DNA from 3 places in the Modestobacter versicolor genome. Region 2 is predicted to be linked to each of the others. Evidence: predicted binding sites of a transcription regulator. Region 2 holds the regulator's gene; each other region holds the start of a gene.
The links. Region 2 encodes LexA, which represses DNA repair genes until DNA is damaged. Its sites were predicted from a motif close to TCGAACANNTGTTCGA; they were not measured.

Region 1 (9,381 bases), 210 kb from region 2:
CTTCTTGGTGAAGAAGTCGGTGCGGCGGAGGGCCTCCTCGTCGAGGGAGAAGACGTCGCCCTCGTCGGTGAGCAGCCGGCTCTCCAGGAGCGCGATGGCTGCCTCGTAGCCGAGCACCTCGATGTCGAAGGCGCCGCGGCCGGCGACGTGGAAGACCCGCTCCCGCAGCTGCGCGGGGCAGGACCGGGCGTTGGGGCAGCGGATGTCGGCGTCGCCCTCCTTCTCCGGGCGCAGCTCGGTGCCGCACTCGGGGCAGTGCGTGGGCATCTCGAACTCGTGCTCGGACCCGTCGCGGGCGGCGACGACCGGGCCGAGCACCTCCGGGATGACGTCGCCGGCCTTGCGGATGACCACGGTGTCGCCGATCAGCACGCCCTTGCGCTTGACCTCGCTGGCGTTGTGCAGCGTGGCCAGCTGCACCGTGGAGCCGGCGACCTTGACCGGCTCCATGTAGGCGAACGGGGTGACCCGGCCGGTGCGCCCGACGTTGACCTTGATGTCGAGGAGCTTGGTGGTCGCCTCCTCCGGCGGGTACTTGAAGGCGATGGCCCAGCGCGGCGCCCGGCTGGTCGAGCCGAGCCGGCGCTGCAGCGAGACCTGGTCGATCTTGACCACGACCCCGTCGATCTCGTGCTCGACGGAGTGCCGCTGCTCGCGGTAGCGCTCGATGAAGGCCCAGACGCCCTCGAGGTCGTCGACGACGGCGTAGCGCGAGCTGACCGGCAGTCCCCACGCCTTGAGCTGCTCGTAGGCCTCGGACTGGCGCTGCGGCTCGAAGCCGCGGCGGGCACCGATGCCGTGCACGACCATGCTCAGCGGGCGCTTGGCGGTCTCGCGGGCGTCCTTCTGCCGGAGCGAGCCGGCGGCGGCGTTGCGCGGGTTGGCGAAGGGCGCCTTGCCCGCCTCGACCAGCCCGGCGTTGACCTCGGCGAACGCCGCGACCGGGAAGTAGACCTCGCCGCGCACCTCGAGGAACTCGGGGACGTCGTCGCCGGCCAGCTGCTGCGGGACGACCGCCATGGTGCGCACGTTGGCGGTGACGTCCTCGCCGGTGACGCCGTCGCCGCGGGTGGCCGCGCCGACCAGCCGGCCGCGCTCGTACACCAGGTCGATGGCCAGGCCGTCGACCTTCAGCTCGCAGAGCCAGCCGGCGCCGGTGGCGCCGTCGCGCTCGGCGCGGGCGGCCCAGGCGGAGAGCTCGTCGGAGCTGAACACGTTGTCCAGGCTCTGCATCCGCTCCGGGTGGGTGACCGGGGCGAAGGTGGCACCGAAGCCGCCGTTGACCTTCTGGCTCGGCGACTCCGGGGTGACCAGCGCCGGGTGGGCGGCCTCGAGCGCCTTCAGCTCGGCCATCAGCTCGTCGTACTGGCCGTCGCTGACCAGCGGGGCGTCCTGCACGTAGTAGGCGAAGGCGTACCGGTCGAGCTCCTCGGAGATGTCGCGGTGCCGGGTGCGCGCGTCGTCGGGGACCTCGGTGAGGTCCTCCCGCTCGACGGCGGCCTCGACCGACGGCTGATCGGGCCTGTCGACCGCTTCCTGCTCCACCTCTGCCTCGGTGCTCACGGAGCAGACCGTAACCGGCCGGTCCGACGGGAAACCGACGGCGACGCACGGTCACCCGAGGGGGTCACCGGGCCAGGGCGCGCACCGACCAGGATCCGCACGGGGTCCGGACCGAGGCGGATCTCGGTGCCGTCGGGTCGCCAGGTGCGCCACCGCCCGCCGGGATCCCGTTCGACGCGGAAGCCGTGGTGGACCTTGGTGTGGTGCCGCTCGCACAGCAGCGCTGAGTTGTGCAGCGAGGTGTCGCCGCCGTGCAGCCAGTGCACCAGGTGGTGCACGTCGCACCAGTGGGTGGGGGCGGTGCAGCCGGTGAACACGCAGTGCCCGTCGCGCTGCTCCACCGCCCGCCGGATGTGCGCGGGCACCACGCGCTGCGTGCGCCCGACGTCGAGTGGGAGCCCGTCCGGGCCCATGACGATGCGCGAGACGGTGCCGTCGCAGGCCAGCCAGCGCGCCCGGGCGGCGGAGATCCGGGCACCGAACCCGGTCGCCGCCGCACCGGGGCCGGTGGCCGAGTCAGCGAAGTCGTCCATGTCCAGGGTCACCACGACGTGCGGCTTCACCGTCCGCAGCGTCGGCAGGCTGCCGGCGGCCAATTGGTTGTCGCAGAGCTGGACGAGGGCGTCGGCGTTCCGCTGCCCGCGGGTCCGGTCATCCCCCTTCGGGCGGGAGGCCTGCACGATCGACTCGATCGCCGCCTGCACCTTCTCCCCACCCACCGCGTCCAGGTCGAACCGGCCGGTGACACTGCCGTCGGTGTGCCGCGCAATGGTCAGCCGGCGTCCCTCGGTCGGGTCCGGCTCCACACCATCGGGGTCCAGGGCGGCCCCGAACGCCTGCACCGCGGTGACCAGCATCGCGTGCGGCGCACCCTCGGCCACCGCCGTCCACGCCTGGTCGAACGGCGCGAGATCCACCCCCTGCTCGGCCGCCTGACCGCGCTCACGCTCGCCAACCACCGAGGCGACCACATCGACCTGCGCCGCGGTCACCGCACCCTCGGCGAACCCCGCGGCCAGCGCCGGGAAGTGCTCCAACGCTCGCCCCGACCGCACCACCCGCGACGCCTCCGCCGGCGCCAGCCGGGCATGGCCGATCAGCCACGACCGCATGCTCTTCAGCCCGTCGTGCTCCGCCGCCTGCGTCGTCTCCGCGTGCCGCACCGTGCGGGTCAGCTCCGCAGCGACCCGGTTCCCGACCGCGACCAGCAGGGCGACCCGATCCAACACCTCACCGTCGGTGAGGTCGTGCAGGTCGTCGCCAGCGAGCGCGTCCAGGACCGACCGCAACTCGCTCACGACACCTCCCGACCGACTCGAACACGTGTACGAAGTCTAGCCGAACAGGTGAGCCGCGACCACCCGTATCCCCAGGTCAGAAGCCCGTCCACAGATGCACAACGCCCGTTGACACCGCGCCGAGGGAGCCAACTCGGTTGCGGTCACCTGCAGGCTCGTCGGGTGGACCCGCAGCTGGAGACAGCTCTCGTGCCGGTGCTGCGCGACCTCCGCCGCACCGGGGCACCGCTGCCCGCCCGGCTCGAGGACAGCGACTGGGACCAGAGCACCGACTCCGCCACGGCGATGCTCTGGAGCGCGGGCGGCAGCGGCGTCGGGATCCGGGTGTTCCGCGATGCCTCCCTCGTCGACCAGGTCGTCGACGTGACCGACCAGGTGCAGGAGTGGGCGGTCGAGGAGCTGGCCGTCAGCGGGCGGACCGACTGGCCACCCTGCCCGAAGCACCCGGGCACGCACCCGCTCCGGGCCGAGCGGCACGACGGCGCAGCGTGGTGGGCGTGCCCGCGCGACGGGACGCCCGTCGCCGAGGTCGGCACCGTCGGCTGAGGGTCACTCCGGCAGCAGGTACCTCGCCGCCTCGCGCACGTGCGCCATGGCCGCCCGGGCGTGCGCCGGGCTCGCGCCGGCCAGACCGCAGGCCGGGGTCAGGGTGACGGCGGTGTGCAGCTGCTCGGCCGGGAAGCCCAGCTCTCGCCACCAGCCGCCCAGCCGGCTGGCGGTCGCCTTGGGGCTCGGCAGCGTGGCGTCGGTGCCCGGGACGACGCCCACGAGCAGGTGCGTGCCGGCCTCCACGGCGGTGCCGACGGCGTCCAGGTCCTGCACCGTGCCCAGGTCGAAGGAGAGCCCGGCGGCGCCCGCGGCCCGGAACAGGTCCAGCGGCGCGCGCTGGGCGCAGCAGTGCACGACCACCGGCGCGGGCACCCGGTCGACCAGCGCGGTGAGCTGCTCCTCGACGACGTGCGACTCGACCGCCGGCAGCTTGCCGAAGCCGCTGGCCGTCGGCAGTCCGCCGATCAGCACGGCCGGCACCGACGGCTCGTCGAGCTGGACGACGACCTGCGCGCCGGGCACCCGGGCGGACACGTCGGCGACGTGCGCGGCGATGCCCTCGACGAGCGACTGCGCCAGGTCGCGACGGGCGCCGGGGTCGACGACCGCCCGGTCGCCGCGGGTGCGCTCCAGCCCGGCGGCGAGCGTCCACGGGCCGGCCACCTGCAGCTTCAGCGGGCCGGTGTACCGCTCGGCGACCTCGAACAGCGCGTCGACGTCACGGGCCAGCATCTCGCGGGCCCGGCGCAGGTCGGCGCCCGGCCGGGAGACCAGCCGCCAGCCGGCCGGGGTCAGGTCGACGTAGAGGTCGACCAGCAGCGCGGCGGTGCGGCCGATCATGTCGGCCCCGGCACCGCGCCCCGGCAGCTCGGGCAGGTGCGGGAAGTCCGGCAGCTCGCCGGCCACCAGCCGCATCGCCTCGACGGGGTCGGTGCCGGGGAGCGAACCGACGCCGGAGGCCGGCCCCCAGCTGAGGGGGACTGGCCTCCGGTCGTTCTCGTCGAGCTCGCTGCCCGGCGCGCTGCGGTCGTCGGGGAGGTCGGTCGGCGGGGTCACGGTCACGACCGTAGCCCGCTCGACCGACGCTCCCCGAGACGGTCAGCGTCCCCGGCAGCGGGTGGGGCTCAGCGGCCGAGCAGCTCGGCCAGCCGCTTCAGCAGCTCCCGCCACACCGGGTCGAGGGTGAACGTGTCGCTCGCCGTCTCCCCCGTGGCGGAGCCGGTCAGCGTCACCGTGTACGTGCCGGCCGGCAGGACCACCGGCACGCGCTTGGTGACGACGACCGTGCCGTCGGCGCGGACGGTGGCCGTGCCGAGCACCGCGCCGGTGTTCAGCGTCGCGGTGACCTTCTCCCCCGGGGCGAACGCCGTCCCGGTGACCGTCAGCTTGTCGCCGCGGAACGGGGTGTCGTCGCTGATGACGGCGGCGGCGTCGCAGTTCGGGCCGACGCCCTCCGGGCCGGTGAGCCCGCTGGTGCCCGCGACCGTGCCCACCTCGGCCGGCGGCGCCGTCGTGCCGCCCAGACCGGTGGCCGGGGCCGGCGCGGTGGTGAAGGTGACCGCCGTGCCGTGGTCGGGCGCCGGCGGCGACACCGGCGAGTTCGCCTCGAAGTAGGCGACCGCGGTGTCGACGTCGACCGGGCCGGTCGCCGGGTCGGTGCCCCGGGTGAAGGCGGTGAAGCTGTCGCCGCCGCCGATCAGGAAGGAGTTCGCCGCGACCCGGTACTCGGCGGCCGGGTCGATGACCACCTCGTCCAGGGTGATCGTGGCCGGGTCGACCCGCTGCCCGTAGGGCTGGCTGAGGTCGTACTCGTAGGCGAAGCCCTGCGAGGTGCCCAGCTGCAGCCGGCTGCCCCGCGGCCCCCCGGCCTGGAACTGCTGCTCCAGCACGGCGCGGATGTCGGCACCGGTCAGCGTGACGACGTTGACGGTGTTGCCGAACGGCTGCACGTTGAACAGCTCGCTGTAGGTGACCTCACCGGCGAGGACGTCGGTCCGCAGCCCGCCCGGGTTCATGAAGGCGATGGCCGGGTCACCGAAGCTCGGGTCCTGCCGGAGCGCCTGCAGCTGCATCTCCGCGACCAGGTTGCCCAGGCTGGACTCGCCGTCCCGGACCGCCGTGAACGTTCCGTCGGGGTTGAAGAAGCCGGCCCGGCGGATGTCCGCGGTGGCCTCGCCGACCACCCGGTTGCCCGCCTCCGCGGCCTGCGCGGTCCAGAAGCCGACGATCCCGGCGATGCCGGCGTCCTCGCCGTCCCGGACCACCAGGGTGTTCGCCGCCCGGTAGTCGGCGCAGTACCGCTCGACGTCACCGGTGGTGCCGTCGATGGTGAGCCGGATGTCGGTGAACATGCGGCCGTAGTACTCGGCCTGGGTCACCAGCCGGGGCTGACCGGCCGGGTCCTCGAGCAGGCAGTTGTAGGCCTGGTGGCTGTGCGCGGTGACGATGAGGTCGACGGCCGCGGACGCGTCCTCGTTGATGCCCACCACGTCGCCGCTGAGCTGGTCGCAGCCGTTCGGGTCGGCACCGTTGGCGCCGGTGTTGTCCCCGCCCTCGTGCACCAGGGCCACGATCGCCTCGACGCCCTCGGCCTGCAGCTCGGGCACGTACCGGTTGATCGCCTCGGCCTCGTCGAGGAAGTCGACGTCGGCGATCCCACCCGGGGAGACGATGGTCGGCGTCGTGTCGGTCACGACACCGATGAAGCCGATGCGCTGGCCGCCGCCGACCTCGATGACCTCGTACGCGGGGAGCATCGGCTCCCCGGTCTCCTTCGAGACCACGTTGGCCGCGAGGTACGGGAAGTCGGTGCCGCCGAACTGCTCGCCGGTGCTGTCGGTGAAGCACCCGGTCACGCCGGGGTCCACGCCCTCGCAGGCGGTGACGTCGTCGGTCGCCTGGCCGTCGGTCGCCCCGGAGATGCGGCGCAGTTCCTCGGTGCCGCGGTCGAACTCGTGGTTGCCGACGACCGACACGTCCATGCCCATCGCGTTCACGACCTCGAGCGTGGACTCGTCGCGGAAGACGCTGGACTCGAACGGCGAGGCACCGACCACGTCGCCGAGCCCGACCAGCAGGGACGAGCTCTCGGTGCCGCCGGCGGCGACGAACGCTGCCGTCGCCTCGTCGACGGTGGCCGCGAGGGTGGCCGCGCCGCCGACCGGGACGGCGACGTCGTCGGCGGTGCCGTAGGCGCCGTCCACACCGGGCTGGATGCCCTGGCCGTCGGCACCGGTGGGCTGGTTGATCCGGCCGTGGAAGTCGTTCACGGTCATCAGCTGGACCGGGACGTCGGCGGCCGGCGCCGCCGGCTTGCCGGGACCGGCGGGGCTGGCAGAGGCCACCGCGGGCAGGCCCACGACGGCGGCTGCGGCCACCGTCAGGGCCGCCACGGAGAGGCGCGTTCGGCGCAAGGAGTCCTCCACTGGACAGGCAGGACAGACCACCCGACGGGCGGCCTGGGCATGCGGGTTCGCTAGGACAGCTCAGTAGCGGGGCGAACGACCACGGCCGTTTCGCGCTGCACAGCGAAGCTAGCTGCTGGCTGTCAGTCAGCCAAGAGCGAGCCGGAACTCGCCCGGCGCCGTTCACCTGCGCGCAACACGGCGCCCTGGCCCAGCACCCGGTCGCCCCGCTCGGCGTCCGGCGCGTAGAGCACCGCGGACTGCCCCGGGGCCACCCCGCGCTGCCGCGAGCCGAGGGCGATCCGCAGCCCGCCGTCCTCGGCCGCCGACACCTCGCACGGCACCGGGGCGCCGTGCGCGCGCAGCTGCACGGAGGCACGGAACGGCAGGTCGGGCACCGGGCCGGTCCAGCTCGGCGTGCCGGTGAGCACCTCGTCGACCTCGGCCTGCTCGGCGGTGCCGATGGTGACCGTGCGGCTGACCGGCTCGATGCCCAGCACGTACCGGGGCCGCTGGTCACCGGCGCTGACGCCCAGCCCGCGGCGCTGCCCGATCGTGAAGCCGTAGGCGCCGGCGTGCGTGCCCACGGTCGCCCCGGTGGCGGCGTCGACCACCGGCCCGGGCTGCTCGCCCAGCCGGCGGGCCAGGAAGCCGCGGGTGTCGCCGTCGGAGATGAAGCAGATGTCGTGCGAGTCGGGCTTGGTGGCCACCGCGTAGCCGCGCTCGGCGGCCAGCTCGCGCACCCGCTCCTTGGTCATCGAGCCCAGCGGGAAGACAGCGCCGGCGAGCTGGTCGGCGGTCAGCACGCCCAGCACGTAGGACTGGTCCTTGGCGGCGTCGACCGAGCGGCGCAGCTCGCCGTCGGCCAGCCGGGCGTGGTGGCCGGTGACGACGGCGTCGAAGCCGAGCGCCCGGGCCCGGTCCAGCACCGCGGAGAACTTGATCTTCTCGTTGCAGCGCAGGCACGGGTTGGGCGTGCGGCCGGCGGCGTACTCGGCCACGAAGTCCTCGACGACGTCCTCGCGGAACCGGTCGGCGAGGTCCCAGACGTAGAACGGGATGCCCAGCTCGTCGGCGACCCGGCGGGCGTCGTGCGCGTCCTCGACGCTGCAGCAGCCCCGGGCGCCGCTGCGCAGCGTCTGCCGGTCCGGCGACAGCGCCAGGTGGACGCCGGTGACGTCGTGCCCGGCCTCCACGGCCAGCGCGGCGGCGACCGCGGAGTCCACTCCCCCGCTCATCGCGGCGATCAGGCGCACGGTCAGTGCCCGCCCATGCCGGCGCGGCGGGCGCGCTCGACGACCGGGGCGATGACCTCCAGGACGGCGTCGACGTCGGCGCCGGTGGAGGTGTGGCCGAGGCTGAACCGCAGCGAGCTGCGCGCCCGGGCCGGGTCGGCGCCGGCGGCGAGCAGCACGTGGCTGGGCCGCGCCACGCCGGCGCTGCAGGCCGAGCCGGTGGAGCACTCGATGCCGCGGGCGTCGAGCAGCATCAGCAGCGCGTCGCCCTCGGCGCCGGGGAAGGACAGGTGGGCGTTGCCGGGCAGTCGCCCCGGGCCGCCGGCGACGACGTCGTCCAGGGCGGGGCCGTTGAGCTGGGCGTCGGGCACCTGCGCCACCACACCGGCCACCAGCCGGTCGCGCAGCGCGCTGACCCGCGCGGCCCGCTCGACGCGGTCGTCGACGGCGCTCCGGGTGGCGGCGGCGAGCCCGACGATCGCGGCGACGTCCAGCGTGCCCGAGCGGACGTCGCGCTCCTGGCCACCCCCGTGCAGCAGCGGGGTGCACTCGGCGTCGCGGCGCAGCAGCAGCGCGCCGGCGCCCATCGGGCCGCCGAGCTTGTGCCCGGTCATCGTCAGCGCGTCGACGCCGCTCGCGGCGAAGTCGACCGGCAGTTGGCCGATGGCCTGGACGGCGTCGGTGTGCAGCGGCACCCCGACCTCGTGGGCGACCGCCGCGAGCGCGGCCAGGTCGCTGACCGCACCGATCTCGTTGTTGGCCCACATGACGCTGGCCACCGCGACGTCGCGGCCGTCGCCGAGGGCGTCGGCGAGCGCCGCGGGGGTTATCCGGCCGCTGGGCTCGACGTGCAGCCAGGTGACCTCGGCGCCGTCGTGCTTCTCCAGCCACTCGACGCTGTCGAGCACCGCGTGGTGCTCGGCCGGGCTGGCCACGATCCGCCGGCGCCCCTGGTCGGCGGCCCGCCGGGCCCAGTACAGGCCCTTGACCGCCAGGTTGTCGCCCTCGGTGCCGCCGCCGGTGAACAGCACCTCCGAGGGCCGCGCGCCCAGGGCGGCGGCCAGCCGCTCGCGGGACTGCTCGGCCACCCGGCGGGCCTCCCGGCCGCTCGCGTGCAGCGAGGAGGCGTTGCCCACCCGGGCCAGCTGCTCGGTCATCGCCGCCAGGGCCGACGGCAGCATCGGCGTCGTCGCGGCGTGGTCCAGGTAGGTCATGGCCCCGCCAGGGTAGTCGCGTCGGCTGCGGGGCCCGGCGCCCCGACCGGTGCCGCCGCCCGGGACGCGACCAGCGCCCCGGTGACGGCGAGCGCGGTGAAGACGCCCGCCACCGCCA
Region 2 (9,381 bases):
GCAGGCCGCGAAGCCGCCGGCGGCGGCGACCCAGAGCGCCGGGACGACGCCGAGCCACTCGCCCAGGACGCCGCCGGCGAGGCCGCCGAGCGGCATCGAGCCGTAGACGATGAACCGCACCGAGGCGTTCATCCGGCCGAGCAGCCGCGGCGGGCACAGCCGCTGCCGGAAGCTCACCTGCGTGACGTTGTAGACGACGGTCGACCAGCTGAGCACGAACCAGCCGGTGACCAGCCAGACCACCGGTGCGCCCACCGCCGCCAGGGGCAGGGACGTGCCCGCGGCGGCGAAGACCACCGCGGACAGCGGGATCGCCCGGCCCTCGCCGACCCGGCGGGTGTACCAGGCCGCCGTACCGGCGCCCAGCAGCCCGCCGACCGCCCCGACGGAGAAGACCAGCCCCAGCGTCGCCTCGGACAACCCCAGCTCGCGGATCACGTAGAGCACCAGCAGGGCGTTGGTCATCGAGCCGAACAGGTTCGCCGTCCCGGTGCAGGCCACGATGCGGCGCAGCAGCGGGTGCCGGACGACGAAGGACAGCCCCTCACCGATCTCGGTGCGCAGCGGGCGGCGGTCGGCGCGGTCCGGGACGGTGTCCGGCTGCCGGATGCTGCCCAGGAAGAGCGCGGAGAGCAGGAAGGACGCCGCGTCGACGAGCACCAGCACCGGCGCGCCCACCAGCCGCAGCAGCACACCGGTCAGCCCGGGGCCGGCCACCTGGGCGACCGCCCGGCTGGCCTCGAGCTTGCCGTTGCCGTCGACGAGCTGGTCGCGGTCGACCAGCGCGGGCAGGTAGCTCTGGTACGCGACGTCGAAGAAGACCGTCGCGGTGCCGGTCACCGCGGCGACGACGAAGAGCTGGCCGAGGGTCAGCACGTCGAGCAGGTAGGCCAGCGGCAGCGTGCCCAGCACGACCGCGCGCACCAGGTCGGCGACCACCAGGACGCGCTTGCGCCGCCAGCGGTCCACCCACGCCCCGGCCGGCAGCCCGATGAGCAGGAAGGCGGCCGTCTCCAGGGCGGTGAGGACGCCCATCTGCCACGGGGTCGCGTCCAGCAGCGTCACGGCGACGACCGGCAGCGCCAGCATGGTCACCTGGGTGCCGACCTGGCTCACCGTCTCCGCCGCCCACAGGTGCCGGAAGTCGCGGTGTCGGAGCAGGCTGCGGTCCGCGGTCACCGGTGCAGCCTGGGCTCAGTGATTGGGGAGTGTCAATCACTTCGCGGGCGTGTCGATCTAGGCTGCCGTCGTGACCGAGCCGGGCAGGGCGCGCGGGGTGCCACGGGTCGTCGGGGAGCGCCGCCCGGCCACCGACGCCGAGGCCCGCGCGCTGGCCTCCGCCGTCCGGCTGCGGATCCTGCGGCTCTGCCTGGACGAGCCGCTGACCAACAAGGAGCTGGCCGCGCGGCTGGGGCGCAACCCCGCGACGGTGCTGCACCACGTGCGCACCCTGGTCGAGACCGGCTTCCTGGTCGCCGAGGAGGCCCGCCGGGGCGCCCGCGGCGCCCGGGAGGTGCCCTACCGGGCGACCGGCAAGAGCTGGCTGATGGACGGCGCAGGCGGGCCGGCGGCCGGCCGTGACCCCTCGCTGGCGGCGTTCCTCGAGGAGGTCGCCGCGGTGGGGGAGCACCGGCTGGAGAGCAACCGGCTGGGGCTGCGGCTGTCCGCCGCGGAGAAGGCCGAGCTGGGCCGGCGGCTGCACGAGGTGCTCGACGAGTTCGCCCGCCGGCCGGCCGACCCGGACGGCGAGAAGTGGTCGGTCTACCTCGGGATGCACCCGGAGGTCTGAGGTGTTGTACCCGGCGATGACAACAGCTCGAACCACAAGTCAGTCGCCCTCCACGCCAGGGCGTGCCACGCTGGAGCCGATGACGACAGCCCAGAACCGCGCGATCCTCGACGAGGCCGAGGCCCGGGTCGACAAGGCCGCGCGTGCCCGCGCCGCCGGTGCCCGGCCCGCCCCGGCCGACCAGTGGGACGCCCCCGACGACACCACCGGCTCCTACATCAAGGAGGAGCGCGGCGCCCTGCGCCGGGTCGCCGGGCTCTCCACCGAGCTCACCGACGTCACCGAGGTCGAGTACCGGCAGCTCCGCCTGGAGCGCGTCGTCCTCGTCGGCGTCTGGACCGAGGGCACCGCGGCCGACGCCCAGCGCTCGCTGGCCGAGCTCGCCGCCCTCGCCGAGACCGCCGGTTCCCAGGTCCTCGACGCGCTGATGCAGCGCCGCGACAAGCCCGACCCGGCCACCTACGTCGGCTCGGGCAAGGCCGCCGAGCTGCGCGACGTGGTCGCCGCCAGCGGCGCCGACACCGTGATCTGCGACGGGGAGCTGGCGCCGGGCCAGCTCAACCAGCTGGAGAAGATCCTCAAGGTCAAGGTGGTCGACCGGACCGCGCTGACCTGGACATCTTCGCCCAGCACGCCACCAGCCGGGAGGGCAAGGCCCAGGTCGAGCTCGCCCAGATGCAGTACATGCTGCCGCGGCTGCGCGGCTGGGGTGAGTCGCTGAGCCGGCAGGCCGGTGGCCGGGTCGCCGGTGGTGGCGGCATCGGTACCCGCGGCCCGGGTGAGACGAAGATCGAGACCGACCGTCGCCGGATCCGCGCCCGGGTGAGCAAGCTGCGCAAGGAGATCGCCGGCATGGCGACCGCCCGCACCACGCAGCGCAACTCCCGCGACCGCAACTCCACGCCCAGCGTGGCGATCGCCGGGTACACCAACGCCGGGAAGTCCAGCCTGCTCAACCGGCTCACCGACGCCGGGGTGCTGGTGCAGGACCAGCTCTTCGCCACGCTGGACCCCACGGTCCGCCGCGCGCAGACCCCCGACGGCCGCGAGTTCACGATGACCGACACCGTCGGCTTCGTGCGCCACCTGCCCCACCAGCTGGTCGACGCCTTCCGGTCGACCCTGGAGGAGGTGGCGGCCGCCGACCTGCTGGTGCACGTGGTCGACGGCGCCGACCCCGACCCGCTGGGCCAGATCGACGCGGTGCGGGTCGTCCTCAACGAGATCGACGCGACCAAGGTCCCCGAGCTCATCGTGGTCAACAAGGTCGACGCGATGTCGCAGGACGACGTGCTGGCGCTGCGCCAGGCGCTGCCCGGTGCCGCGTGGGTCTCCGCCCGCACCGGCGAGGGCATCGAGGCGCTGCGCGACGTCATCGCCGCGCGGCTGCCGCACCCGCACGTCGACGTGGACGTCCTGGTGCCCTACGACCGGGGTGACCTGGTGGCCCGGGTGCACCGCGACGGCGAGGTCGTCGAGGAGCGGCACGAGGCCACCGGCACGCGGCTCACCGCCCGGGTCGAGCCCGACCTCGCGGCGCTGCTCGTGGACTACGCCGTCCCCGTCGCGGGCGTCTAGACCCTGCTCCCGGTGGTGCGCCGCGCCCGGCCCACCACCGGGAGGGTCACGGGGAGGTCACGGCCCCGGTACCGTGACGCGGTGACCAGGAGCCACGTGCAGCCGTCGGCGGGCTCCGCCGGTGGCTCGCCCGCCGGCCGACCGGGCGGCGTCATCGGCGTCGGCCGGCCGCCGTGGTGGGTGCTCGCACTGTCGGTGCTGGTGACTCTCGGGGTGACCGTCGACCTGCTCAGCGGCGGCTGGCTGGAGAAGCTGGACGTCGAGGTCTCCGACGTCGTCAAGGGCTGGGGTCTCCGCGACTCGGGCGCGTACTGGTTCGTCTGGGTGTTCACCCAGGCCGGTGGCCGGGGCTTCATCCTCATCGTGCTGGCCGGGCTGGTGGGGTGGCTCGCCGTCCGGCAGCGCACGCTCGTACCGCTCATCCGGGTGGTGGTGGCCCTGGCGCTGCTGACCGCGGTGGTCTACGCGTTCAAGTACGGCGCCGGCCGCACCGCTCCGGCCTACCCGGGGTCCTACTTCCACCGCGACGGCGCCAGCTACCCCTCGGGCCACGTTGCGAACGCCGTGCTGATGTGGGGTGTCGCCCGCTGGCAGGCCGTCGAGTTCGGGCTGCCCGCGTGGGCGCAGCGCACCGCCTGGCTGCTCAGCGTGCTGGGGCCGCTGTCAACGGGTGTGGCCATGGTGGCGCTGGACTTCCACTGGGTCACCGATGCCGTGGTCGGGCTGGCCGTGGGCCTGCTGTTGTTGGGCGTGGTTCATGCACTGGACACGCTGCTGGTGTCACGCTGGGTCCGTGCCAGAGCGGGCCGATCGCACGCCTGACCGCGCCGGCCGCCGCACCTGGGCGGGGGGCGCGGCCCTCTGCGCACCCCTGGGGCTGCTGCTGACCGTGCTGACGGCCGGCCCCGCCGCCGCCGAGGGCGCCGAGCCCGCTGCCTTCGGGACCGCCGCCACCCGCTGCGAGATCGCCGACCCGCGACTGCCGGAGCTCTCCGGTCTGGTCAGCGCGGGGGACGCCATGCTCGCCCTGAACGACGGCGGCGACCGTGCCGAGGTCTACGTGCTCGACGGCTCGTGCGCCGTCGGCGACGTGCGCTCGGCCGACGTCGACCCCTACGACCCCGAGGACATGGCGCTCGGCGTCGACGGCACCATCTGGCTGGCCGACACCGGGGACAACACCCAGACCCGGGAGACCGTGGCGCTCATCGGCCTGCGGGCCGACGGCAGCAGCACGCTCACCCGGCTGACCTACCCCGACGGGGCGCACGACGCCGAGGCGCTCCTGCTGGCACCCGACGGCACGCCGTACCTGGTCACCAAGGAGGTGCTCGGGGCCAGCTCGGTCTACCGCCCCGACGCACCGCTGGCCGACGGGGCCACCGTGCCCATGTCGCGGGTGCTCGAGCTCGGCTTCACCCTCACCGGCACCCCCGGTGGCCCGGTCGGGCGGGCCGGCGAGCTGATGGTGACCGGCGGCGCGGTCTCCGCCGACGGCCAGCGGATCGCGCTGCGCACCTACACCGACGCCTACGTCTGGCCGCTCAGCGGTTCCGACGTCGCCGGTGCACTGGCGCTGCCGCCGGTGCGGGTGCCCCTGCCCGAGTCACCGCAGGGGGAGGCGATCGCCTTCGCGGCCAACGACCGCGACCTGCTGGTGTCGGGTGAGGGGCTCCCCGCCGTGGTGACGCTCCTGCCGGCGGCTGGCGAGCTGGCGCCGGCAGCGTCCACCGGACCGGCGGACGAGGAGTCCGCGGCGGCCACGCTGACCCACGAGGTCACGCCGCTGACCGCCGGGCTGATCGCCGCACTGGTGGCCACCGGGCTGGTGTGGATCGGCGGCAAGCTGCGCCGTCGCCGCAGCGCCGGCTGACCACTGCCCACCCGATGGGCGGGTGTCGCCCCCTCCCCGTCCGGGAGGGGGCGTCCTCACACCCGGCGCAGGACGGTGACGACCCGGCCCAGCACCGTGGCGTCGTCGCCGGGGATCGGCTCGTACGCCTCGTTGTGCGGCATCAGCCAGACGTGCCCGTCGCGGCGCTTGTAGGTCTTCACCGTCGCCTCGCCGTCGATCATCGCCGCGACGATCTCGCCGTTCTCCGCGGTCGGCTGCTGGCGGACGACGACCCAGTCGCCGTCGCAGATGGCCGCGTCGACCATCGAGTCACCGGCCACCTTGAGCATGAACAGCGTGCCCTCGCCGACCAGCTCGCGGGGGAGCGGGAAGACGTCCTCGACGGCCTGCTCGGCCAGCACCGGGCCACCGGCGGCGATCCGGCCGACGAGCGGCACGTAGGTGGGACGCGGGGCGGACGCCTCGTCGACGCCGCTGGCGCCACCCGCGGCGGCCAGCGCCTCGGCGGAGGCCTCGGCGCTCGCCGCGGCCGCGGCGGCCTCACCGGGGAGGCGCACGTCGAGGGCGCGCGGGCGGTTGGGGTCGCGCCGGAGCCAGCCCTTGCGCTGCAGCACCGAGAGCTGGTGGGCCACGGAGGAGGCGGAGGAGAGCCCGACCGCCTCGCCGATCTCGCGGACCGACGGCGGGTACCCGCGGCGCTCGATGGAGTCGCGGATGACCTCCAGGACCCGGCGCTGGCGCTGGGTCAGCCCGTCGCCGGCCTCACCGCGGTCGGGGAACTCGCGGATCGCCGCTCCCGTGCCGGCGCCCTCCGCGGTGTCCGCACCGGCGCGGCTGCGCCGGGAGGGGGCCTTGCCGCTGCCTGCCGTCGGGCCGTCGGCCGCCATGTGTCCTCCTCGTCCGGCTGCCAGGGGCAGCGTTCCCGGTGCGTCGGTCACCGGTGCCCCGCCGCGGCCCCGGCGGGGCCGGGGACGGGCGGACCGGGTCTCGATCGCAGGAGCACGGTAGCGGGTCACACCCGTGTAGTTCAAACAGGTGTTCGAAGAAGTGCCGTGTCGGGGGTGAACTTGTCGGACCCGTGCGGTAGACATCGCACAGGCGTTCGAATCGAACAGGCGTTCGAGCACGGTGCTCGATGCCTGGTCGGCCGCCCGTCGTCCCGCCCGGCACCGTCACACCCAGGAGCGTCCCCCGATGGCCAGCCCCCAGCGCAGCGTCCCCGCCTCCTCTCCCGTCCCCGCGCGGGGTGTCGCGCCGGCCGGCCGTGGGCCGCAGTCGGTGGCCCCGCCCGTGCGGCGCGACGCGGTCCGCCCCGGCGCGCGGCCGGCCCGGTTCGACGGGCTGGGGGGTGGCCGGTCGGTGCGCGGCGGCTGCGCGGTCGAGCCGGCGGCCCTCCCGCGCCCGGCCGCCCACCCCCGCGCAGCTGCCCCCGGCCCGCTGCGGTTGACCCGCCGGGGCCGCCGGGCCCTGTCCGGGCTGTCCATCGCGATCGGCCTCTCCATCGCGGTGGCCACCGTCGCGGTGGAGCTGGGCCAGGCCGACGGGGGCCTGGAGCTGGCCGGCTCGTCGACGGTCGTCGTGCAGCCCGGCGACACCCTGTGGTCGATCGCCGGCGAGGTCGCCCCCGAGGAGGACCGGCGCGCCGTCGTCGACGCCCTGGTCGACGCCAACGACCTCGACGCGGTCGAGCTGGTGCCCGGCCAGGTCCTGCAGCTGCCGTGACGACGCCCCGCCGGGCCGCTGCCCACGGGGCCCACGGGTGGTGCGGGCGGGGCCTGCGCGACGGAGGAACACGACACGCCCGGTTGGGGTTGCGTATCTGTAGGGGTACGGGGCTAACCTCACCCCTACATCTTGTAGTGACAGAGATGTAGTTCCGTCCACAGGCGCTTCCCCAGGTCACCCCCAGGGCATCCACCGGATGTCCCCCGGCGGGTCCACAGGAAGCGCCGCGGCAGCCGCTCCGAGCGGCCGATCGAGGAGGTGCCCCCGGTGCGTTGCCCGTTCTGCCACAGCCCTGACAGCCGGGTCATCGACTCCCGGGAGACCGACGAGGGCGCCACCACCCGGCGCCGTCGCTCGTGCCCCGTGTGCGGTCGCCGGTTCACGACGGTCGAGGAGCCCGTGCTCGCCGTCGTCAAGCGCAGCGGCGTCAGCGAGCCCTTCGACCGCAACAAGGTCATCGCGGGCGTCCGCCGGGCGTGCCAGGGCCGCCCGGTCGACGAGGCCCAGCTCGCCGTCCTCGCCGCCAAGGTGGAGGACGCCGTCCGGGCCACCGGGTCCGCCGAGGTCCCCAGCAACGAGGTGGGCCTGGCGATCCTCGGCCCGCTGCGCTACCTCGACGAGGTCGCCTACCTGCGGTTCGCCAGCGTGTACCGCTCCTTCTCCTCCGCAGCCGACTTCGAGAAGGAGATCGCCGAGCTCAAGCGGCTGCGCCCCGACCCCGCCGACGCAGGTCCCCCCGGCGACGACGCCGGCACTGCCCCACCCCGCTAGTCCGCCCCGCGCCCGACCCCGGGCCGCCCGGCACCCCGGCTCTCGGCGTCCGCCGACCTTCCCCAGCCACCGCCCTGCACACCCGCAGACCCCTCACCACGGGAGCACGCTTTGACCGAGACAGCCGACCGCCTCTCTCCCAGCCGGAACCGCCGCACGGCGAAGGCCCCCGTCCGCGGGAAGGGCCTGAAGGTCAAGCGCGTCTTCACGACCGCCGGCGTCCACCCCTACGACGAGGTCGTCTGGGAGCGTCGTGACGTCGTCATGACCAACTGGCGGGACGGCTCGATCAACTTCGAGCAGCGCGGCGTCGAGTTCCCCGCCGAGTGGAGCATCAACGCCACCAACATCGTCACCACGAAGTACTTCCGTGGTGCGGTGGGCTCCCCGCAGCGCGAGACGAGCCTGCGCCAGCTGATCGACCGGGTTGTGCTGACCTACGGCGCGGCCGGCCGCGAGCACGACTACTTCGCCAGCGAGGCCGACGCCGAGGTCTTCGAGCACGAGCTGACCTGGATGCTGCTGCACCAGTACTTCAGCTTCAACTCGCCCGTGTGGTTCAACGTCGGCACCGCCTCGCCGCAGCAGGTCAGCGCCTGCTTCATCCTGGCCGTCGACGACACGATGGACTCGATCCTGAACTGGTACCGGGAAGAGGGCCTGATCTTCAAGGGCGGCTCGGGTGCCGGGCTGAACCTCTCCCGCATCCGCTCCTCCAAGGAGCTGCTCTCCTCCGGTGGCACCGCCTCCGGCCCGGTCTCCTTCATGCGCGGTGCCGACGCCTCCGCGGGCACCATCAAGTCCGGTGGCGCCACCCGCCGCGCGGCGAAGATGGTCGTCCTGGACATCGACCACCCCGACATCGAGGAGTTCATCGAGACCAAGGCGCGCGAGGAGGACAAGATCCGCGCGCTGCGGGACGCCGGGTACGACATGGACCTGGGCGGCAAGGACATCACCAGCGTCCAGTACCAGAACGCCAACAACTCGGTCCGGGTGAACGACGAGTTCATGCGCGCGGTCGAGAACGGCACCGAGTTCGGCCTGCGGGCCCGCTCCGACGGCTCGGTCATCGAGACCGTCGACGCCCGCGAGCTGTTCGGCAAGGTCACCAAGGCGGCCTGGGAGTGCGCCGACCCGGGCATCCAGTACGACGACACGATCAACGACTGGCACACCAACCCGGAGACGGGCCGGATCAACGCCTCGAACCCGTGCTCGGAGTACATGAGCCTGGACAACAGCTCGTGCAACCTGGCGTCGCTGAACCTCATGAAGTTCCTCAAGGACGACGGCACCTTCGACTCGAAGAACTTCGTCAAGGCCGTCGAGCTGATCATCACCGCGATGGACATCTCGATCTGCTTCGCCGACTTCCCGACGGCGCCGATCGGTGAGACCACCCGCGCCTACCGCCAGCTGGGCATCGGCTACGCCAACCTCGGCGCGATGCTGATGGCCACCGGCCACGCCTACGACTCCCGCGGTGGCCAGACGCTGGCGGCGGCGATCACCTCGCTGATGACCGGCACCGCCTACCGCCGCTCGGCCGAGCTGGCCGGCGTCGTGGGTGCCTACGAGGGCTACGCCCGCAACGCCGACGCCCACGCCCGGGTCATGCGCAAGCACGCCGCGGCCAACGACGCGATCCGCCCGGTCGGCG
Region 3 (9,381 bases), on a different contig from region 2:
TGCTGCTCGAGGTGGCCAACACCGACCGGCGGGCCGGTGGCCTGTGGGTGCTCACCGAGCAGCTGCCGCCGGAGCTCGCCACCCGGCCCCGGTTCGTGGTGGAGCGGCTGGCCAGCGGCGCCACCGCGCCCCTGCGGTACCGGCTGCACGGCGGCCGCCGCGGCCGGTTCTCCCTCGGCCCGGTCCGGCTGCGGCTGGTCGACCCGTTCGGGCTGGTGCTGCGCACCGCGGCCGGCAGCGACACCGCAGCCCTGCTGGTCACCCCGCGGGTGCGGCCGCTGCAGGGCAGCGGCTCGCTCACCGGTGCCGGCGGCAACGGTGGCGAGGGCTCGCGCCGGTCGATCGCGGTGCACGGCGAGGACGACGTGAGCACCCGCGAGTACCGCTACGGCGACGACCTGCGGCTGGTGCACTGGCGGGCCACCGCCCGCACCGGCGAGCTGATGGTGCGGCTGGAGGAGCGGCCCTGGCGGGCGGCGGCCAGCCTGTTCCTGGACTCCCGGCTCACCGCCCACCTCACCGGCGGGCAGGTCACCGGCCCTCCCGGCGACCCCGCCGCCCCACCGGACACCCTGGAGTGGGTGGTGGAGGCCGCGGCCAGCATCGGCGTGCACCTGCTGCGCCGGGGCGCCGGCCTGCGGGTGGTCACCGAGACCGGCGAGCTGACCCCGGCCCTGGGGCGCGGCCCGCTCGGCCCCGAGGAGCTGCTCGAGCGGCTGGCCGAGCTGGGCGGCTCCCGGCACGCCGGGCTGCAGGCCGGCATCGAGGCGCTGCGCCGGGCCGGCGTAGACGGGCCGGCGATCTGCCTGCTCGGCCTGGTCGGGCCGGACGACGTGCACGCGCTGGTCCGGGCCCGCTCCGGCCCCGGCACCGACGTCGCCGTGCTGGTCGACCCCGAGGCGTGGCTGGACGCCGGGGTCACCCGGGGCCGCCGGCCGCTCGCCCCCGCCGCCCGCGCGGAGCTGTGCACCCAGCAGCGGCAGGCGGCCGACCTCCTGCGCAGCGCGGGCTGGCAGGTCGTGCAGGCGCGGCCGGACCAGTCGGTCGACGAGGTGTGGAGCCGGCTGAGCGGACCGGAGACCGGGCTGGGCGGCGCGGCCACCTACGGGGCGCCGTCGATCAGCGCGGCCGGCAGCGCCGCCGGGCAGGTGCCGGCATGAGCCGCGACGCCGACGAGCTGCCCCGCGCCGCGCAGGGCCGGGCCAGCACTGCGGTGGCCGCCGGGGTCGCCGTCGGGCTCGGCGCGCTCGCCCTCGACCCGGTGTTCGCCGCCCGCTCGTGGATCCCACCGGTGGTGGTCGTCGTCGCGGCGGTGTCCCTGGGTGGGATCGCGCTGCGCGCCGGCCTGGCCCGGCTGGCCGAGTCACGGGGCCCCGGCGCTGCCGTCCCCGCACTCGGCCGCGCGCTGGTGCCGGCCGGGCAGCTGCTGCTGGTGCTCGTCGTCCTGACCCGGATCTTCACCCCGGAGCAGTCGTGGGCCGGGTTGGTGCCCACCCCGGCCAGCGTCGGCGACCTGCTCGCGCTGCTCGGCGACGGCCTGGCGGAGATCCGCGAGCAGGCCACCCCGGCGCTGCCGCTGAGCGGGCTGGTGGCGCTGACCACGCTGTTCGTCGCGCTCGTGGCCCTCGCCGTCGACCTGCTCGCCGTGCCCGCCCGCCAGCCGGCCCTCGGCGGCCTGGGGCTGCTGGTCCTCTACTGCGTCCCGGTGAGCACCGTGACCGGCGGCGTCGCGTTCATCTCCTTCGCCGCCCCGGCCGCCGGCTTCGCCGTCCTGCTCTGGGCCGACCAGCGCGGCCGGCTGGGGACGAGCGCCGACGGCGGCAGCGGCGCACCGCTGGGCACCGGCACGCTGCCCGCGCTGCGCACCGGCGCGCTGGCCCTGGTCGCGGGGCTCGTGCTGCCGCTGTTCGTGCCGACGCTGGCCGAGGGGTCCCTGGCCAGCGGGATCGGCGGCTCGGGCACCGGCGACGGGGTGGGCTCGGCCCTCGACCCGGTCGCGGAGATGCAGGGCCAGCTCAACCTGCCCGAGCCGATCGACCTGCTGTCGCTGGACACGTCGGTCGACGACCCCGGCTACCTGCGCGCGGTCGCCCTGGACGAGTACGACGAGGACGGCTGGCACCTCACCAACCTCAACGGCCAGCAGTCGATCGCCCAGGAGCGGCCCCTGGCCCCGCTGCCCGGCCGGACGCCCAGCCGCGAGGTGCGCGAGCGGATCACCGTGCTCGACCACGACGACCAGTTCCTGCCGGTGCCCTACTCGCCGCAGCAGGTCGAGGTGCGCGACGCCGCCGACGACGACTGGCGCTTCGACCGGGCCGGCAGCACGGTCTTCGGCCGCGACGTGACCACGGAGGACCTGGAGTACGAGGTCGTCGCCGAGCAGCCCGAGCCCTCGGTCGAGGACCTGGAGGCCGCCCCCGCGCTCGACCCGGACGACGACATGCTCCGGTACACCGAGCTGCCCGAGCTGGCTCCGAGCGTCCGCGACCTGGCCGCCCAGCTGAGCACCGGCGCCCGCACCCCCTACGACCGGGTGCGCGCCGTGCTCGACCACTTCACCGACCCGGCCAACGACTTCGTCTACAGCCTGTCGACGACGCCGGGCACCACCGGCGACGACCTGGCCGACTTCCTCCGGCTCAAGCGCGGCTACTGCGAGCAGTACGCCGGGGCGATGGCCGTGCTGGTGCGGGCGACCGGGGTCCCGGCCCGGGTGGTGCTCGGCTACACCCCCGGCCAGGAGCAGGCCGACGGCGCCCGGGTCGTCACCAGCGACGACGCGCACGCCTGGGTGGAGGCCTGGTTCGCCGGGATCGGCTGGATCCCCTTCGACCCCACGCCGATCGCGGCCAACCGCGCCGTCGAGCTGCCCTGGGCACCTCGGGTGGACGCCACCGTCGACGAGACCGTGGTCGAGCCGCCCGTCCCCGGCGCCGAGCTGCCGCTGCCCTCGGGCCCGACGGCCGAGCTCGACCGCGACGACGAGTTCACCCCGCTGGACACCGACGCCCTGGCCGACGACCCCTCACCGCTGCCCTGGCTGGCCGGCACCGGGGCGGCGGCGCTGGTGCTCGCGCTGGCCGCGCTCCCTGCCCTGCAGCGCCGCCGCACCCGGCGCCGCCGGCTGGACGACGGGACGCCCGGCGAGCTGTGGGCCGAGCTGCTGGCCACCACCACCGACCTGGGCATCACCGTGACCGGCACCTCCACCGCCCGCCAGCTCGCCCGGCAGCTGGCCGAGCAGCTGAGCGGCGCCGAGCCGGCCGCGGTCACCGCCGTGCGCACGCTCGCGCTCGCCCAGGAGCGGGCGGTGTACGGGCCGCCGGGCACGGCGGGTGCCGACCCGGCCGCGGCGACCGCGCTGCGCACCGTGCGGCGGGGACTGCTGCGGCAGGCGACCCGGGGCCAGCGGCTGCGGGCGAACGTCTGGCCGGCGTCCACGCTGGCCGACGCGGGCCGCTGGGTCACCGCCCGCACCCCCCGCCCGCTCCGCGCCGCCTGACGAAGAACCCGCCCGCCCCTCACAGACCGGCGATCATGGCGCCAGGACCAGGTCAGGACGGCGCGGCGTGGTCGCGGCGCCATGATCGTCGCGGGGTGAGCATCGCGCGGGCGGCCGTGTCAGCCGGGCAGCACGGCATCCAGCCGCGCCTCGTCGACCGTTCCGGACACCAGGCCGCGCAGCCCGGCTGCGAGAGCGTGCAGGTACCCGTGGGTCGTGGGCACCTCGATGCGCACCTCGCCGCGGGCCAGGAGCGGTGAGCTGATCGGTCGCGGTGGCCAGCCGGACGACCACGGTCACCTGCCCGCGGACCCCCACCACGACGTGCAGGTCGATGGTGCCCGTCGACCCGGTGCCGCCGGCGACCGAGAACCCCGGGTCGCCGGGCTCGTGGCTCGCCAGTCGGGCGGCGAACTGCAGCAGGGCGTCGTCGTCGAACCACGCCGTCGCCCTCCCGGCGAAGCCGGCCACGTCGGCGGCGAGATCGCCGGTCGCGTCGCTGTCCCGGTAGGCGTACCGCAGCACGAGGGCGTCGCGTCGCTCGTCCACGGCGCCGAGCCCAGGGAGTGGCGGCCACGAACGGCAGCAGCCGCCGTCCCGGAGGACGGCGGCTGCTGGCGGGGTGAGGGGACCGGCTACTGGTCGTAGCGGCGGCGGAAGCGCTCCTCCAGCCGGTTCTTCAGCGGCTGGCGACGGGCCTTGGAGCTGCCCTTGCCACCGCGACCGGGACCGGGACGCCCGGCCGGGCCGGGGGCGGCACCGGCCTCGACCGCGCCGGTCGCGTTCTTGTAGTTCAGGACGACGAGCGCGGCCCCGCCGAACGCCACCAGGAAGCCGGCGACGCCGACCAGGACCTGGGGCAGCACGGCCCCGCCGAGGACCACCGCCAGACCGACGACGACCAGCCCGATGCCCACCTGGACCTTCCGGCGGGCCTTCTGGCGGCGGTCGCCGGTACGTACGGTCGAAGCGAACTTCGGGTCGTCGTCGACGAGGGCACGCTCGATCTGCTCCAGCAGACGCTGCTCGTGCTCGGAGAGCGGCACGTCGACCTCCAGGTGCGCAGTGCTACAAGCCACCGGCGGCAGTCCGCCCGCAGTGACACCGAGGATACGAGCCGATTGCAGGGTGCGAAAGGCGAGGCGCCACCGACACACCCGTCGGGGCTGTCGTCCCGCACACAGAACCGGCCGGTCCGGCGGAACTGCAGGTCAGCGACCCGAACCCGGCGAGGGCCGGCGACCACCCGGACCGGCTCCCGGACGGTGGGTGCGGGTGATCAGCGTCGCCGGGCGGACCGCGCCGGCCCCGAACCGGCGCGCGGCGCGGTCCGCGGCCAGCTCGGCGTCCCGCCGGCCGTGCTCGCGGGCGCCCAGTTCGAGCTGCCGGGCGGTGCTCCCGGCCTCCACCAGGCCCTCGGCCCGGACCCCGACCAGCCGGATCCGGGCGCGGTCGAGCCCCAGCGCGTCGTAGAGCGCCCGGGCGGTCTCGTAGAGCTCCTGCCCGACGTCGGTGGGCACCTTGAGGGTGCGCGAGCGGGTGATCGTGGTGAAGTCGGCGAAGCGCACCTTGATGCTCACCGTGCGGGTCAGGTGACCGGTCGAGCGCAGCCGCCCCGCCGTGCGCTCGGCCAGGTGCAGCAGCTCGCGGTGGATGACCGCGGGGTCGTCGACGTCGGTGCCGAAGGTCTCCTCCGCCCCGGTCGACCGGTCGGGCTCGTCGGGCACCACCCGCCGCGGGTCGCGGCCCCAGGCGAGCTCGTGCAGGTGGCTGCCCGCCGCGTGCCCGACCGCGCGCTGCAGGGTGCGCGCGGGCACGTGGGCGAGGTCGCCCACGGTGCGCAGGCCCAGCCGCAGCAGCACCTCCTCGGTCTTGGGGCCGACGCCCCACAGGGCGCCCACCGGCAGCGGGTGCAGGAAGTCCATGACCTCGGCCGGGCGCACCACCATCAACCCGTCGGGCTTGGACCGGGTGGAGGCCAGCTTGGCGACGAACTTGCTGCCGGCCACCCCGACCGAGCAGGTGATGCCCTGCTCGTCGAAGACCCGGGCCCGGATGTACTCCGCGATGGCCACCGGGTCGCCCAGCCGGCGCCCGGAGCCGGAGACGTCGAGGAACGCCTCGTCCAGGCTCAGCGGCTCGACCAGGGGCGTGATCGTGCGGAACAGCGCCATGACCGAGCGGGAGACCTCGGCGTAGAGCTCGAGGTCGCCCGGCAGCACGGTGGCCGTGGGGCACAGCCGCAGCGCCCGGGAGGTGGGCATGGCGCTGTGCACCCCGTACCGGCGGGCCTCGTAGGTGGCCGAGGTGACGACGCCGCGGTTGCCCACCCCGCCGACGATGACCGGGGTGCCGGCCAGCTCCGGGTGCCGGCGGACCTCGACGCTGGCGAAGAACGCGTCCATGTCGACGTGCAGCACGGTGCAACCGGTAGCGCGATCGGACACCTCGCACCCCCACCCCTCGTGGTCGAACACCTGTTCGACCGATGGGAGGACAGTACCGGTCGCGGGCCTGCCGGGCGCCCCGGCACGCGGTCGCGGGCCGGCGGACCCCTGCCAGGTGTGCGGAGTCGATCATCGCGGTAGAACTGCGGTGGGTGGTCGCCGTCCGGCGGTCACGACCCCCGACGATCGGAGGAGCCATGGCGCTCGACGACGAGGACATGACCAGCACGGAGGGCCCCGCCGACGGCGGTGCCGAGGGCACCACGGGCCAGCACGACGGCGGCGCTGACGGCGGTGCCGATGGTGGCGCTGACGGCGGTGCCGATGGCGGCGCCGATGGCGGCGCGGACGGCGGCGCCGATGGCGGCGCGGACGGCGGTGCCGATGGCGGCGCGGACGGCGGCGCGGACGGCGGCGCCGAGGGCCCCCTCGACTCCGGCGCCGGCGGCGGCACGCCGGGGCAGCAGGACGGTGGCGCGGACGGCTCGGCCTGAGCGTGTCCGACCGTGAACGGCAGGACCGGGCGCCGTCCTCCCCCCGGGAGGGCGGCGCCCGCCCGGCGCTGCGCCGCTGCATCAGCGTCGACCCGCAGGTCTTCGCCGCCGAGCACTGGTCGCGCCGGCCGCTGCTCTCCACCGCCGAGGAGCTCGGCGGCACCTTCACCGACCTCCTCGACCTCGACGCCGTCGACGAGCTGCTGAGCACCCGCGGCCTGCGCACGCCCTTCCTGCGGATCGCCAAGGACGGCGCCGTCGTCGACGCCAAGCGCTTCACCAGCTCGCAGGGCGCCGGCGCCGAGATCGCCGACCAGGTGTCCTCCGACTCGGTGCTCCGGCTGTTCGCCGAGGGCAGCACCGTCGTCCTGCAGGGCCTGCACCGGCTGTGGCCGCCGCTGGTCGACTTCGCCGGCCAGCTCGCCGAGGACCTCGGGCACCCCACCCAGGTCAACGCCTACGTCACGCCGCCGTCCTCACGCGGGTTCTCCCCGCACTACGACGTGCACGACGTCTTCGTCCTCCAGGTCGCCGGCGAGAAGCACTGGACCATCCACGCGCCCGTGCTCGCCGACCCGCTGCGCACCCACCCGTGGACCGACCGCTTCGCGGAGGTGGCCGCCGCAGCCGAGCGCGCGCCGGTGATCGACACCGTGCTGCGCCCCGGCGACGCCCTCTACCTGCCCCGCGGCTACATCCACTCGGCGGTGGCGCTCGGCGAGATCAGCGCCCACCTGACCGTCGGCGTGCACTCGGTGACCCGCTGGGGCGCGGTCGAGTCGGCGCTGGACCTGGTGCGCACCCTCGCCGCCGAGGACCCCGCGCTGCGCGGCTCGCTGCCGCTGGGCGTCGACCTCGCCGACCCCGGCAGCACCACCGAGGACGTCGCCGCGGTGCTCTCCGGGCTGCAGCGGTGGCTGGGGCAGGTCGACCCGGCCGCCGTCGCCGACGCGCTGCGGGCCCGCACCTGGGCCCAGGTGCGCCCGGCCCCGGTGTCGCCGCTGGCCCAGTCCGGCGCCGCCGCCGCGCTGACCGCCGGCACCGTGCTGCGGGTGCGCCCGCTGCTGCGGCTGCAGCTGCGCGAGCCGGACGGCGACCGGGTCGCGCTGGTCGCCGGGCGGCGCACCCACGACCTGCCGGCCGACACCCGGCCGGCGCTGGCCGCGCTGCTGGCCGCCGGCGAGCTGAAGGTCGGCGACCTGCCCGGCCTGGACGCCGCCGACCAGCTCACCCTGGCCCGGCGGCTGGTGACCGAGTCGATCGCGGTGGTGCCCGACGCCCGGGCCGGGTCGACCGGGCACGATGGGGGTCGTGGCGACACCGGTGGGGCCTGAGCCGACCGGACCGGTGAGCGCCGATCCGGAGTTCTGCCGGGCGCCGGAGGCACCGGTGCTGCGCTCCACCCCCGCGGGCCGGCTCGACGACGCCCGCTGCTCGGTCCAGGCGCTGCTGCGCGGCGACTCCCCGGTGGCGACCGCGCCGCCGGCCCGCCGCTGGCTGCTGGTCGAGCAGCCGGGCCCGTGGGGGCGCGACGCGCTGCTGGAGTCCCGCTTCGACCGCCGGGTGGCCTCGCGGCTGGCCGCCCGCGCCCGCGAGCTGGGCGTCCGGGTCCAGCTGGTGCGCCGGGCCGGCGAGCGGCTGTCGGCCTCCGGGCGGCGGTGGGCGGTCGCCGACACCACCCCCGGCGTGGAGACCATCTGGTGGTCCACCCGGGACACCGACGCCGACCTGCTCGAGGTGCCGTGGGACGGGTCGGTGGGCACGCCGTCCACCACGCCCACCTACCTGGTGTGCACGCACGGCGCGCACGACGTCTGCTGCGCGGTGCGCGGCCGGCCGCTGGCCCGGGCGCTGCCGGCCGGCGGCGCGCCGGTCGACGTGTGGGAGACCAGCCACCTGGGCGGCGACCGGTTCGCCGCGAACGTCGTCGTCCTGCCCTGGGGGTTCGTCTACGGGCAGGTGCCCGAGGACGGCAGCGCCCTGGTCGCCGCGCACGCCGCCGGCCAGGTGGCGCTGCCGTGGCTGCGCGGCCGCGCCGGGCTGGTGCCCGCGGCCCAGGCGGCCCAGCACCACGCCCGCGGCGAGCTCGGCCTGCTTGGGGTGCACGACCTGCCGCCCCGGCGGGTCCGCGCGCTGCCGGCCCCGGCCCCGGGCATCGACCGGTTCGACGTCACCCTCGCCGGGCCGGCCGGCGACGTGCTGGTGACCCTGGAGAGCCGGTTGTCGACGTCGGCGCACCGGCTGACCTGCGCTGCACCCAACCCGGGGCACTGGCGCACCTGGCACCCGCTGGCGCTGCAGGTCGCCGCGCCGGCCTGACTAGCGGAGCGCGCGGCCCCGGGCGGCCAGCAGCGGGATCGCCAGCTCCGCCGGGGTGAGCGAGCCGTGGAACGCGGCGAGCAGCGAGCTGTGCGGCTCGGTGGCGACGTCGGTGAACGCCCAGCTCCCCCGGGCCAGCGCGACGACGTCGCCGACCCGGTCGGCGACCGACTCCACGACGTCGCCGAACAGGCCGCGCTCGATCGCCTCGGCCCGGCTGAGCACCCAGGCGCGGTGGCCGAGCACCGAGCGCCAGGTGGCCAGGACGTCGTCGGCGGCGCCGGGCTCGGTGTGCACGTAGCGGGCCCGCGGCTCGCCGGTGAGCAGCCGGACCCCGTCGGTCAGCCCCGGCTCCTCGCCGACGTCGAGCCGGGTGTGGTCGGGGACGTCGACCATGCCGTGGTCGGCGGTGACCAGCAGGACGGCGTCCTCGGGCAGGCCGGCGGCGAGCTGCTCGACCATCCGGTCGACGACGCCGAGCTGGTGCCGCCAGCTCGCCGAGTCGACGCCGCGGACGTGGCCGGTGAGGTCCAGGTCGGCGGTGTAGCCGTAGACCAGGCTGCGGTCGCCGGTGGCCAGCGCCGCGTGCACCACCGCGACGAGGTCACCGGGGCTG

Region 1: the regulator LexA is predicted to act here: its motif matches at 2,879-2,894, upstream of FHX36_RS21235 (HNH endonuclease signature motif containing protein).
Region 3: the regulator LexA is predicted to act here: its motif matches at 5,975-5,990, upstream of dinB (DNA polymerase IV).

The regions. Positions count from the first base shown of each region.
Region 1 is NZ_JACIBU010000002.1:257,046-266,426, forward strand. It holds gene ligA (NAD-dependent DNA ligase LigA) at 1-1,563, opposite strand, end outside; gene FHX36_RS21235 (HNH endonuclease signature motif containing protein) at 1,560-2,861, opposite strand; gene FHX36_RS21240 (hypothetical protein) at 3,024-3,407, shown strand; gene FHX36_RS21245 (methionine synthase) at 3,411-4,466, opposite strand; gene FHX36_RS21250 (5'-nucleotidase C-terminal domain-containing protein) at 4,535-6,802, opposite strand; gene mnmA (tRNA 2-thiouridine(34) synthase MnmA) at 6,958-8,070, opposite strand; gene FHX36_RS21260 (cysteine desulfurase family protein) at 8,073-9,263, opposite strand; gene FHX36_RS21265 (MFS transporter) at 9,260-9,381, opposite strand, start outside.
Region 2 is NZ_JACIBU010000002.1:43,012-52,392, reverse strand. It holds gene FHX36_RS20265 (MFS transporter) at 1-1,179, opposite strand, end outside; gene FHX36_RS20260 (ArsR/SmtB family transcription factor) at 1,250-1,789, shown strand; gene FHX36_RS23185 (HflX-like GTP-binding protein) at 1,869-2,510, shown strand; gene hflX (GTPase HflX) at 2,402-3,367, shown strand; gene FHX36_RS20250 (phosphatase PAP2 family protein) at 3,449-4,189, shown strand; gene FHX36_RS20245 (hypothetical protein) at 4,161-5,240, shown strand; gene lexA (transcriptional repressor LexA) at 5,297-6,109, opposite strand; gene FHX36_RS20235 (LysM peptidoglycan-binding domain-containing protein) at 6,417-6,944, shown strand; gene nrdR (transcriptional regulator NrdR) at 7,215-7,718, shown strand; gene FHX36_RS20225 (vitamin B12-dependent ribonucleotide reductase) at 7,830-9,381, shown strand, end outside.
Region 3 is NZ_JACIBU010000001.1:1,404,655-1,414,035, forward strand. It holds gene FHX36_RS06800 (DUF58 domain-containing protein) at 1-1,160, shown strand, start outside; gene FHX36_RS06805 (transglutaminase TgpA family protein) at 1,157-3,505, shown strand; gene FHX36_RS06810 (hypothetical protein) at 3,722-4,153, shown strand; gene FHX36_RS06815 (DUF3040 domain-containing protein) at 4,141-4,584, opposite strand; gene dinB (DNA polymerase IV) at 4,717-5,925, opposite strand; gene FHX36_RS06825 (hypothetical protein) at 6,150-6,446, shown strand; gene FHX36_RS06830 (JmjC domain-containing protein) at 6,449-7,780, shown strand; gene FHX36_RS06835 (ferredoxin family protein) at 7,794-8,765, shown strand; gene FHX36_RS06840 (alkaline phosphatase family protein) at 8,766-9,381, opposite strand, start outside.